4 regions of the Exiguobacterium sp. H66 genome follow, and region 2 is predicted to be linked to each of the others. Evidence: riboswitches for the same ligand, from Rfam matches in the RefSeq annotation. Region 2 holds a riboswitch; each other region holds the start of a gene.
What was found. Region 2 has a riboswitch for thiamine pyrophosphate ahead of KNP88_RS00195 (ECF transporter S component). Riboswitches for the same ligand answer to the same signal wherever they lie in the genome.

Region 1: linked by a shared signal. The riboswitch ahead of KNP88_RS10115 (thiamine phosphate synthase) and the one ahead of KNP88_RS00195 (ECF transporter S component) in region 2 are both predicted to bind thiamine pyrophosphate.
Region 3: linked by a shared signal. The riboswitch ahead of thiT (energy-coupled thiamine transporter ThiT) and the one ahead of KNP88_RS00195 (ECF transporter S component) in region 2 are both predicted to bind thiamine pyrophosphate.
Region 4: linked by a shared signal. The riboswitch ahead of KNP88_RS04540 (3-oxoacyl-ACP reductase) and the one ahead of KNP88_RS00195 (ECF transporter S component) in region 2 are both predicted to bind thiamine pyrophosphate.

What each region holds. Positions count from the first base shown of each region.
Region 1 covers NZ_JACSMQ010000005.1:150,069-153,189, forward strand. The annotation lists gene KNP88_RS10110 (NAD(P)/FAD-dependent oxidoreductase) at 1-603, opposite strand, end outside; gene KNP88_RS10115 (thiamine phosphate synthase) at 600-1,190, opposite strand; TPP riboswitch at 1,280-1,382, opposite strand; gene nagZ (beta-N-acetylhexosaminidase) at 1,449-2,678, opposite strand; gene KNP88_RS10125 (OsmC family protein) at 2,675-3,100, opposite strand.
Region 2 covers NZ_JACSMQ010000001.1:30,374-33,494, forward strand. The annotation lists gene KNP88_RS00190 (ABC transporter ATP-binding protein) at 1-961, opposite strand, end outside; gene KNP88_RS00195 (ECF transporter S component) at 958-1,536, opposite strand; TPP riboswitch at 1,636-1,734, opposite strand; gene KNP88_RS00200 (50S ribosomal protein L25/general stress protein Ctc) at 1,826-2,464, opposite strand; gene KNP88_RS00205 (DEAD/DEAH box helicase) at 2,804-3,121, opposite strand, start outside.
Region 3 covers NZ_JACSMQ010000001.1:347,961-351,081, forward strand. The annotation lists gene KNP88_RS01810 (thiamine diphosphokinase) at 213-812, opposite strand; gene thiT (energy-coupled thiamine transporter ThiT) at 815-1,375, opposite strand; TPP riboswitch at 1,440-1,546, opposite strand; gene rpe (ribulose-phosphate 3-epimerase) at 1,567-2,223, opposite strand; gene rsgA (ribosome small subunit-dependent GTPase A) at 2,225-3,121, opposite strand, start outside.
Region 4 covers NZ_JACSMQ010000002.1:231,383-234,503, forward strand. The annotation lists gene KNP88_RS04535 (LLM class flavin-dependent oxidoreductase) at 1-615, opposite strand, end outside; gene KNP88_RS04540 (3-oxoacyl-ACP reductase) at 671-1,423, opposite strand; TPP riboswitch at 1,558-1,658, opposite strand; gene KNP88_RS04545 (hypothetical protein) at 2,470-3,121, shown strand, end outside.

The DNA.
Region 1 (3,121 bases), on a different contig from region 2:
CGTCTCCGTCAAGACATGCCCCGGAAGCCGGACGGCGAGGCACTCTCCTTTGACTGGGATGGTCGCGATGCTGACACCGCTCGTCGCGAGTAACGCTTCTGATCCCCGACCGCTTGCGACCACGACGTTACTGGCTTCGCGCTTACCGTTACTCGTCGCAACGCCGACGACGGTCGCCCCTGACCGGAGCAGTCCCGTGACCGTTGTCTGTTCTTCAATCACACCTCCGCGGGCTTTAATCGCGTGACGGAGCGAACGCGTCAACTGGACGGGATCGATTTGACCGACGGATGCAAATTGAAATTCCTCGTGCCCCCGAATCAACCGAAAGGGATTTTCTTTATAGCCACTATCAATGCCGGTCTCATTAAACAGCTCACGGACGAGGTCGGGATAAAGCTGTCGACTCGCTGCTGCCAGTTGATGTAAGGCAGGAATCAGTTCATGATCCGTCGCAAGCATGCCGGCTGCTGCCCGCGTCGCTCCTTCACCGGAACGATTTTGCTCAAGCACGCGTACCGGTTGTCCTCGTTTGAGCAATTCGTAGGCGAGTGTCAAACCGATTACGCCTGCGCCGACGATTAACGTCTCTGTTGCTTTCATTGATCAAGCACCTCGCGATACGACCGGACTGCTTCGACCGGATTTGCCTGACCGAGAATCCCTGACATCACAGCGATGCTAGCAACGCCGGTCGCAAGGACACCCGCGACATTCTCCGGCTGAATCCCGCCAATCGCGATGACGGGGACTTTTGAAAATGTGACGATTTGCGCGAGTGCCGCTAGTCCGCGCGGAGCGACGTCCTGTTTTGACGCCGTCGCAAAGACATGACCATACATGACGAAGTCGCTGCCCGTCTCAAGCGCTTCCGTCAAGGAGTGGATTGATCGGCCGATCTGTAGCTCGCTGAATTGACGCCGCACGACAGCGACGGGAATACTGCGTGATGTCAACTGGACACTTGCCTTCGTCACGAGGGCGACATCGAGCCGGTCATGGACGATTAGTTTTTCACGTGGAACACCGGCGCATACTAGCGCCTCGATCAATTGGACGAGTCGGTCCGCCGACCAACCCGGTTCCCGGATATGAATCATGTCGACATAAGGCACAACAGCCGGCAAGACTTCTAGAAGATGTGTCAGCTCTTTTGTCCCGGTCGTCACAATATGTAACTTCGGACGCATACCTTCTCCTCCTTGCTACACAAAAAGGACCACCCCATGAACATGATGGAGTGGTCCGAAAAATGTCTAGGTAAGACCCGAGACAGGATGATAATCAGAAGCCACTTCCCTCCGCTAGTACGAACTAGATCAGGTTCAAAGGGTCCGGATATTTCCGTCTCAGTCTGCTGCGAGACTCCCCTAGTGTAGAACTATTTAGTGTTGGTTGGTTCATTCGTAGTCTACCATGACCGCTCGCTTGATTTCTAGTCTGACTTGTCAGTTCAGCCGATCCGTGACCGTTTTGACCTGTTCCGTCAATTGTTCACGCGTTGGAATCAGCTTCGTGTCTGCTAAATCATACGTTTGTTTTAATCGTAAGACACGTGTCACTTTCGCGTCGAGGTCAGCCCGTGATAGTGACTTGTCCTTGATTCCCTGCATGATCGCCGCATGAACATCCGTGTAAGCACCGGCTTGCGAGAACATCGCCATGTCGGCACCACGTTCGAGGGCGAGGCGCGCAGCTTGGGCGAGACCATATTGTTTCGTGATCGCGCCCATTACGAGGTCGTCCGTCACGATGACGCCATCGAACTTCAACTCTTCACGCAACAGCTGTTGCATGACCGGCTCTGATAACGACGACGGATTGTCTGGGTCGAGCGCCGGAAATAAAATGTGTGCGACCATCACCATCTCCGCTCCGGCATCGATTGCCGCTTTGAACGGGACGAGTTCCAGTTGCTCGAGTTGCGCTTTCGTCTTCGTCACGGTCGGTAAGCCGACATGCGAATCGACGGTCGTATCCCCGTGTCCGGGAAAATGTTTGATGACCGGCACGACGTCTTCCGACTTAATTCCCTGCATTAACGGGACACCGAGCCGGGCGACGTCATCCGGCTCAGCACTGAGTGCCCGGTCACCGATGATCGGGTTCGCCGGATTACTGTTGACATCAAGAACCGGGGCAAAATCCATATTAAATCCATAAAACCGTGACATCGCACCAAATGCCTGTCCGGTCTTTTGCATCAATGCCGGATCGTTTTTCTGACCGAGCGTCAAACTCGGAGGTAAATGAAACGCTTGATCCGGGACACGACTGACCCGTCCTCCTTCTTCATCGAAACCGAGGAACGCGAGCGGTTCGGCGGCTTGTGCGTCCTCAATCGCTGCCGTCAAGGTTTTTAGCTGGGCGTCTGACGTGATATTGCCTCCGAGTAACAGGACACCGCCCAGCGCGTGATCGCTTAACAGACTTCGGTCCGCGTCCGATAACGTTGTCCCGCTGATCCCGATATACAGCAATTGATCGACCTTTTCAGCAGTCGAGAGTTTGGCGAGCTGACGTTTGATGTCTTGCTCCGCCTGGTCGGCAGCCGTCGGTTCGTCAGCGACCGGCTGTTGCTGACTCGTCTTCGGTTCCGGTTTCGTCTCGGTTTGGGGCGGTTCACTCGCGCATGCCGTCAAAAAGCAAGCCGTTAAAAGCACGTAAATCGGTTTCAAAGCGGTTCCTCGTTTCGGACGCCATTGATTGAATAATAGACTTCAATTTCAGCATTCAGTGATTTCGAGACGGAACAGTATTTGTCTTTTGATAACGAGACGGCCCGACGGACTTTATCGTCCGGCAAGTCGCCTTCGAGACGATAATGAATCGAGATCGTCGTAAAGCGGCGCGGGTGTTCCGTCGCCCGCTCGCCTTCGATGTCCATCTCAAACGAGGTTAACGGCAAGCGCATTTTTTCTAAGATTGAGACGATGTCCATCCCCGTACACCCGGCGACCGCGTGCAACAACAACTCGGTTGGTCGCGGGGCGCCGTTCTCCCCGTTATTTTCAGGTGCTGCATCCATTGCCAGTTGATGTCCGGACTCCGTCATGCCGCTAAAGCCCATCTTGTGATTCCATGTAATCGTCGCTTGCATTTCCCTCACTACCTTTCGATT
Region 2 (3,121 bases):
GCGCCGGAATCAATTTCGCCAGTGTTTCGAGCAACGTGCTTTTCCCGGCACCATTCGATCCGACAACCATGATCCACTCTCCGCCGTGTGTTGCAAGCGACAGGTCGTCGACAATCACTTGCTTACGGCGTCCTAACGCGGTACGCGTCAGCGCGAACGTATTGTCGTGCCGAACCGGAGGACGGATGTTAGTCACTTTTCGTAACCGCCCCGCCTGGGAAGAAGCGGGGGGCACGGTTTCCAGTTCATACGGGTAGAGGAGCGGTGTCGCAATGCCGCGTCGTTCAAGTTCATCGCGATGCTGACCGAAGACATCAAGCGGCGGACCATCGCGTAAAATCGTTCCGCCGTGATCGAAGACGAGCACCCGGTCACTGAACGTCACACAGCGGTCAAGCTGATGTTCAATCAGAACGAGCGTCAACGTCCGGTCGTGATGGAGTTCCTCAATCAGCTGCATCAAAACCCGATGTCCTGCCGGATCGAGTTGCGCCGTCGGTTCGTCAAGCAATAGAATATCCGGCTCAAGCGCTAGGACGCAGGCGAGGGCGAGTCGTTGTTTCATCCCTCCTGACAGTTGCATAATCGGTGTCGTCAGCGGCACATCCAGGCCGACACGTGCCAGTGCGGCGTCAATCCGATCATCCATCTGACTGCGGTCGACTGAACGATTTTCAAGACTAAAGGCAACTTCCGCTCCGACGGTCTGCATGCAGAACTGATCGTCCGGATTTTGAAAAAGGATTCCGACCGTCCCGTTCGTTTTGCAGTGGCCGCTGACATCGGCTTCAATCGCGTCAGGTAATAAACCGGCGAGAACATGTAAAAACGTCGTTTTCCCACTGCCGCTCGGTCCGACGAGCAACGTCGTTTCCCCTTCGTGTAGCGTCACCGTCACGTGGTGCAGGACGTTGTCATGTTGCCCCGGATAGCGGACAGACAAGTCGTTACAATGAATCATGCCGCATCCGGCTTCCGCCGCTTACGCCCGATCGCATAACCGTTCAACGTCCCTGTCTTGACGAGCGCATCGACGATGACTTTCGCAAGTAATCCGCCGAGTAATGCACCGCTGACGAGTTGAAGGGAAAACGTCAACAGAAGTGTCGTCGTCGTATAGTAGGCGAAACCATTGACGACAAGACTATAGACCATACTGCCGATTGCGGCGAACATTCCGGATAGAACTAACGTCATTGTGTTGAACTTCCGGTATCCGAAGAGGGCAAAAGCGATTTCGGCACCGATTCCTTGAGCGAAACCAATCAATAAGGCCGATAATCCGAAGTGACTCCCCGTGAATAATTCGACAGCCGCGGCGACGACTTCTGCAATCAGTGCTGCCCCGGGCTTTTGAATGATGTAGGCGACAAGCGGACTCGCGATGACCCAAATCCCGAACATCCAGTTCGATCCGACCGGTCCGAAGATCGCGGAAATCGGTAACCACAATGTCGACCACCCTAAGTAAAGTACCCCGCAAGCAACCGACAACATCATCATGACGATGATTTCTTTCATTTTCCAACTGTTCATGTTCCTATCTCCCTTTGGCACAACCACCAGACAAACAAAAAGACCGCCCTCTATGAAAGAGAGCGGTCGCTGAATCTGCAAACATGCAGAAAAATTGAACGAATTACCGCTCCACTTTCCTACGCTAGTATGAACTAGATCAGGTTCAAAGGGTCCGAAGTGAATCGTCTCAGCCAATGGGCTCCCCTAGTGGATGTGCATATAATGTGTACGCTATTTACTGTACCGACTCTACTGACAGTTGTCAATACAGATAAAAAAACCCTCCGCGAGGGGAGGGTAAGAAAAATTATTCTTTTTCTTCCGTTTGTTCTTCAGTAGAAACTTCTTCTGTCGCTTCAGCTGGTTCTTCAGCATCTGCTTCTTCGAGATCCGCTTCAAGTGTCGATTCGACGACGGCAACGACTTGAATGTCACCTTCCGTAACGATACGGTATTCTTTTTCTTCCGGTAAATCCGAAACCGATAGAGAATCACCGAGGTTAAGATTTGTCACATCGACTTCGACGCGTTCCGGTAATTTATCTGGTGTAGCTGCAACTGTTACTTTAAAGAGTGTTTGTGAAAGATATCCACCAAGTTTTGCACCAGCCGCTTCGCCGACGAGGACGATATCTGTTTCGACTTCTGTTTCTTCATCCATTTTAACAGCGATGAATTCAACGTGCTTGATTGTTGGTGTGAAGATATCCATATCGAGTTTGTTGATCAGTGTGTTGACTTTTTTACCACCGATTTGAAGTGCAACAAGTGCATTCTCACCATGTTCACGAACGACTTTGATCAATGCTTTTTCGTCAAAGGCAATCGGTGTACTTTCCACTTTGTAACCATACACGACACCAAGAGCTTTTCCTTCATGACGTAATTGCTTTCTAAGTGAGCGTGGGCGTACTTCGCGTTCTTCTACTTTTAATGTTACTGACATGTTCATTTCCCCCTTGAATTTGGTATAGCCCTCAAAAGGTAATGAAGAAAGGAGTGGAACGAATCGTTCCGGATCAAGACAGTGCATCGAATGCTATTTCAAATTGATTTCATAAAAATGAAGATCGAAGTGAATGGTTAGCATTTCTCTCCCAGGTCATTACGCTGATATTGAGAAACATGTGGTTGTAAAAGCAACTCGCTGATGCGGTGCTATGATAGTTATACCCCCGTAACATTAAAAGCTAAACATCAACCGGCGAAAAAACGATAGCCAGAAACCTGTTCTCCCTAGAGCAGCAACGGTTTACATCATGTAAAGAAATCGGTGCCTTTCCTCTTATTCAAGCAATTGAACCATCTCATCGACCGATAACGCAAGTGACGCCGGTTGTTCAAGTATGTCCGTCACGAGTGTCGCTTTCCGCTCCTGCAGCTCGATGATTTTTTCTTCGATCGTCCCTTTCGTGATTAACTTGATGACTTCGACCGTCTGTGTTTGTCCCATTCGGTGTGCCCGGTCAGCCGCTTGCTGTTCGACAGCCGGATTCCACCAACTGTCATATAAGATGACGGTATCCGCCGTCGCCAGGTTCAGTCCGGTGCCGCCCGCCTTCAGTGAAATCAAAAACAGATCGACTTCGCCTGCATTAAAACG
Region 3 (3,121 bases), 320 kb from region 2:
TATCGGACCCTGGATACACCGGGTTAATCTCAAACAGGCGGCTAACTAAATAAGCTGCTAAAAAATCAAAGCGCCGATGATTCCGTTTCACATACGGAGTCATCGGCGTTTGCCATACCTATCTTTTTGTTCATGACGTCATGACGTGTACTTGAAGAACGCATGTCCCGATCGCTTCAGCGGGATATGATGGAGTCGCGTCTATCACGTTTTTATTTTTCGTGCGTGCGCAGGACGAGAACTTCCCCTTCGACGACCGTCACTTGCGCAACACCAACCCACTCATTGCTGACCGTTAGCGAACCACCGACCGGAACAGGATGCTCCGTCAAAGGGTATTTGACGCCGCGTAACGTCAAGTTCGACGGGACAAGGGGAATGAATGACAGGTAATGATACCCTTCAGACGCGAGTTCGTACTGACCGGTTTTCCAGTACCGGACATCCTCACGTTTCGTCACGAGTCGTGCTGTCGGGAATTGTTTTAACAAATAGACGTTCTGTAGCGTCATGTCGAGCCGACCACCCGTCGCACCAAAGATGAGTAGTTCAGCACCTGCAGCCTGTTCGGTAGCGTAACGTAACGCTAGTTCTAAGTCCGTTTCATCTTTTTCTGCCGGATGAAGCAATCCACCATCCGGAACGTATCCGAGCGAATCAAAGTCACCAATTGCCACATCAAAATCAAGTCCTTGCTCCACTAATGTCGCAATCCCGCCGTCAACACCGATAATCATCGTCTTGTCTTTCACGAATGGTGCGAGCGTCGGGACGTCTTCTGCCGGTCCTGCCGCAACGATTAAAACTCTCATCTTTAAATACCGCGAGCGGAGTAACGTAAAAGACGTGGTGCTGTCGTAAACAAAATACCTGCAACGACCCCACATAAAACATACGACGGAGCCATATACGTCGCGTTATAAATGAACGAGTATGGAACGACAGGTCCTTTGGCATACTCTGCAAAAAAGACGATTCCACTGATGACATGACAGATGTAACGTAGACCTGCACCTAACAAGGTCGCAAACAAGACAATCGTCATGAGACGCTTTTTTTGACCTTCTGTTGCTGCTTTTTTGACTTGGCCTGCAAACACTCCACTCAAACCGACGACACCATATGCAAGCGTATAGTCAAGCAGCGGTTGGACGACCGTCAAGACTTGCGGAGCGAACATCAATTGAATCGTTCCGACGAGCGCACCCGTGATGACACCACCAACGACGCCGTGACGAAAGGCCATGACGAAAATCGGTAACATCGCTAAGCTGATGGATCCGCCTTGTGGCATTTTGAACGGAATCAATAAATCAAATACAACACCGAGACTCGCGAAAATCGCAATCTCCATTAACATTTGTAATCGTTTCATACTGTGTTCCTCCTAAAAATAAAATAATGATGACAACAAAAAGGCAGTACGACGGACGCCGTACTGCCTGCGTGCGCCACATCCCTACGTCCGTCTGAACGGAACAGGTTCGAAGGGTTAAAGTCTACTCACTTCTCTCAGCCGCTTGACGCGACACCCCTTGCGGTCAAAATTTAATTGTCTTGGCTCTATTATACGTGAGCCGCGTTTCGAATACTAGTGATGGCTTCTGCATAGTCTGGTGCATTGTAGATTGCAGAACCTGCGACAAGGACGTTTGCCCCATTGTCGATACACAGTTTTGCCGTTTCCGCGTTGACACCACCATCGATTTCAATTTCGAACGTCAAACCGCGCTCTGCTTTGATCATCGCTAATTGCTTCAGCTTCGTCATGACGCTCGGCAAGAAAGCTTGTCCGCCAAATCCTGGATTGACCGTCATCAACAAGACCATGTCGACTTCTTCTAGGACATGTTCAATCGTCGACAGTGACGTGTGTGGATTCAGCACGACGCCGGCCTTTGCTCCAGCCCCTTTAATTTGTTGCAAGACACGATGGACATGATTCGTCGCTTCGACATGGAAGGTGACGATATCCGCTCCTGCCGCTACAAACGCTTCGACGAAGTTTTCTGGTCGATCGATCATTAAATGAACGTCAAGGACCATGTCCGTCTTTTGACGAAGACTACTGAGGACGGGTAGACCAAATGAAATGTTCGGGACGAACTGGCCGTCCATGACGTCGAAATGGATGTAATCTGCTCCTGCCGCCTCGACAGCTTTAACGTCTCGTTCTAGGTTGGCGAAATCTGCTGATAAAATAGATGGTGCGATTTTAATCATTTCAATACCTCCGCGCTCGATTCTTGATTTCCTCTACAAACATACCATAATTCGTATAGCGTGAGGACATGATTTCTTCTGCCTCAACTGATTTTTTGACAGCACATCCTGGTTCGTTTAAATGCAGGCAACCACGGTATTTGCACGTATCTTGCCGTGCGACGAATTCCGGAAAACACCAACGTAATTCTTCGATTTCCATCTCGTGTGGAAAATCGAGGTTCGAAAACCCTGGCGTATCAGCAATCAAGCCCTCTGCAAGCGGAATTAACGTCACATGACGCGTCGTATGTCGTCCGCGTCCGAGCGATTTCGAGATGTGACTCGTCTCGAGATCGAGCGTCGCATCGAGCGCATTCAACAATGAACTTTTTCCGACTCCCGACTGTCCCGCGAGCACACTCGTTTTTTCTTTGAGTAGCGGACGGACTTCCTCTACCCCTTCTAGCGTCTCACTCGACGTCTCAATCACCTGATAACCGATTTGTCGGTAACCGGCAATCGCCGTCCGGACTTCTGCTTCTGCTGTTCCTTGCAACAAATCCATCTTCGTCAAGATAATAATGGGTTGAATCTCTTTTGCTTCGATTAAGACTAAAAACCGATCGAGCAAATGGGCTGAAAAGTCCGGTTCTGCTGCTGAGACGACAAGCAACGCTTGATCGATGTTTGCGACCGGTGGACGAACCAGGAAATTTTGCCGTTCCTTCACTTCTAAAATGTATCCAGTTTCGCTTTCGATATGCAATACGACCTCATCTCCTACAACAGGACTGATACCACGTTTTCGGAAGTTTCCCCGAGCGCGCGATCGCACCTCGCCCTGCGTCGTCATGACATCATAAAACCCACCTTGTAGACGAATGATCGTCCCGTCCCGATTTTCTTCGATACGATT
Region 4 (3,121 bases), on a different contig from region 2:
CGTAGACAAAGGACCTTTTACGCTGAAATAGGCTTCAGAATGATCGATAACTTGTATACGTTCAGGATCAATCAATTGGTTATCTGATCGATTCGCAAGAAAAGCCGCTTGATCCCAAGATAAAAATAGCTTCTCCATCAATGCTGCGAATTCGTTCGCCTTGTTATACCGTTCCTCCCTCGGTGGAAGTGCATCCATCCCGTGGTTTAACGCTTCCCAATCCGTCATCGAGGTCACTAAGTTCCAGCCTATCCTCCCCTTCGTCACGTGATCTAGGCTTAGAAGTTGCCTTGCTGCTGTATACGGATTGGAGAACGTGCTCGATACCGTAGAAACTAATCCGATATGATCCGTCACTTGAGAAATAGCCGTTAGATTAATTAAAGGATCCAACCAAAAGGCAGGTAAATCAGTTGCATTATTAGCCGGAAAAGATTGATTATCCGCAAAAAATACTGCATCTAAACATCCAGCTTCCGCTATTTGAGACAAACGCTGATAATAGCGGCTCTCTCCGATCTCTTTAATCGCAGAATCAGGCATTAACCATGCGGCTTGATGATGACCACAACCATATAACAAAACGCCGATATTTAACTGATTTCTATTCGTCATCTTCTATTCACGAATCCCTTCTCTTACAAGCTGAGAATTTTTTAAAACGCTCGCTTTAATTCATCGTTAACCCACCATCGACTGTTACGTTTTGACCGGTAATCCCAGATGCTGCTTCTGATGCCAAAAAGGCAACCAGTTGAGCCACTTCTTCTGGGCTCGTCACTTTTTTCAATGGTGTCGATTGAGCAATAAGATTAAATACTTCAGCGGATGTCACAGCACTCGCATCTGTGACTTTCAATAACCCACCGGAGACGACATTCACGTTTATACCGTATTGACCTAGTTCTGCGGCCAGGTTGCGTGTGAAACCAATTAAACCTGCTTTTGCTGTTGTGTATTCATGATAAGGAACGACGGGGTTTTGATAGAGGTTTGTTCCAATGCTGATGATACTACCGCTCTTTCGTTCCATAAATTGTGGTAGGACACTTTGGATGGTGTGAAAAGCAGCTTTTAGCGTTCCATCCAGTTGCTTTTGATAATCTTCCCACTCTAAATCGATGAACGATTTTTGAGCAACCGGATCAAATTTAAAATCTACTAATGCATTATTGACGACAACATCGATTTGACCGTAATGTGCTGTTGCGGATTGCATCATGCTCTCAACATCTTCCCGCTTCGTAACATCGGCATACAAGGCAAGTGCATTCTCTGCTCCTAGTTCGCTCACAAGCTTTTCTGCCGCCTCTTTGCTTTTGTAGTAATTAATCACCACTTTAAATCCATTGTTCACTAACACCCTTGCAATCGTCGCCCCAAGTCCTCGGCTACTTCCTGTCACTAATACTGTTCTGCTCATTCTTGTCCACTCCCTCATCCATTTTTGCAACTTAAATAGCGAAGTAGTAAACAAAAAACGCAACTCTCCAAAAGGAAAGTTGCGCACGTCTAAATAACCACATAGCAAAGAGCGACATCATCGTCTCCGCTTGTTCATCAGAGTTTACACTTTCCTACGCTAGTACGACCTAGTTCAGGTTCAAAGGGTTTGAGTAGCTACTCATCTCAGTTTAATAACACCCCTAGTGATTCTATTTAAGTTACCTTCACTTTAGTAGTCTTGTGAACACCTGTCAATGATGATGAAAGCGATTCGTTAATAGTATTTCTTTAAAGATCGAGCGTAAAAATAGGATTATTATCTAATTCGGATTACTTTGTTACGGTCACATCTTATACTAGGCAATATTAATTATCATTTTTTCTTTCTTTAATGATGTCTTAATATACGAGCGATTCGATATTTCTGATCAATTACGTGATCTAGTAGTCCGAATCATTTATGTTTGCAATGTATAAAGCTTATCTTGCGTAATCATCTTATGAGGGCCATTAAGTAGTAAGTATGTCGTCTTCTCTCTTCAGTTTATATTTAATTTTTTTCGTCTTAAAGTATACGCACTCTATTTTACGTTTTTACTACTTTTTGAATAAAAACGTACCAATTCAATCAACGATTCATCTTCTTTCCCATACAAGCATTGGAGTTCTGCACAATTACGTAAGAGTTAAGTTCTTTGATAAGTTAGATGCCTTTCTCATTATCTAAGTTATGAATCATTTTTTCCTCTACCGAGTCATTCACAATTTCCTGATAGACAGTCCTTTGTGTATCGACTGCGAAATACAGCCTATTCTGATTACTTTTAAGTCACTTAGATTGATGTAAGTTTATTCTCTTAAAAGCTATCAACTATGTTTGATCAGTAATTGCTTATACTTTATTCAAGTTAGTATTCGAGCTTTACAAGCATTTATTTTAGAAAAGAACTATAAATTCCTAATCTATTTTCCCTTGTAAATATGTACAATAAAACTACAAATATTCTTAAAGGAGCTGAACTTATGAATATCCGAAAAGTATTATTGCTCGTCGTGATTGCTATTGTCTATCTTTTACTCTTCACTATCACCTTTTGGAGTCTCATTGGCTTATTCATCTCAGCAATTGGTCTATACTTTTACTTTAAACCAAGGCTTCGAAATCCAGTGAAGTACCCAACCTTTATCGTTTGGCTAGGTGTATTCATTGCTTTTTCAATTTCTATCTATATGGTAGACCGAATAAATGAACCACGAAAAATTGAAGCCGGGTCTTCTACCAAGGAAACAAAGATGTTGGAATCAATAAAAATAGAGTCAAAAGAGTTAGAAACATCTTTAAAGGACACGCAACTTAAACTAAAAGAGCAGCAACAAGAAACGAAAAAATTGAAAGAGGAGTTAGAACGAGAAAAAGAATTACGTTTGCAAACCGTTGAAAGCTACAAGGAAGAAGCAGACAAACGTACTGCTTTAGAGAGTAAACTCAAAGAAGAAGAGGCGAAACACAGTGCTGCAAAAGAGAAAATCGACGAACTCGAAGCCTCTTTAGCAAGCAGCGAAATGATAAATGAAGATGAGAGTATATCTGATGAGGAATACGTTGATGAAACAGATACAGAAGTAGCAACTGATCTTGAATACGATCCTTCTGGAGCAGATCGCGACTGTGGTG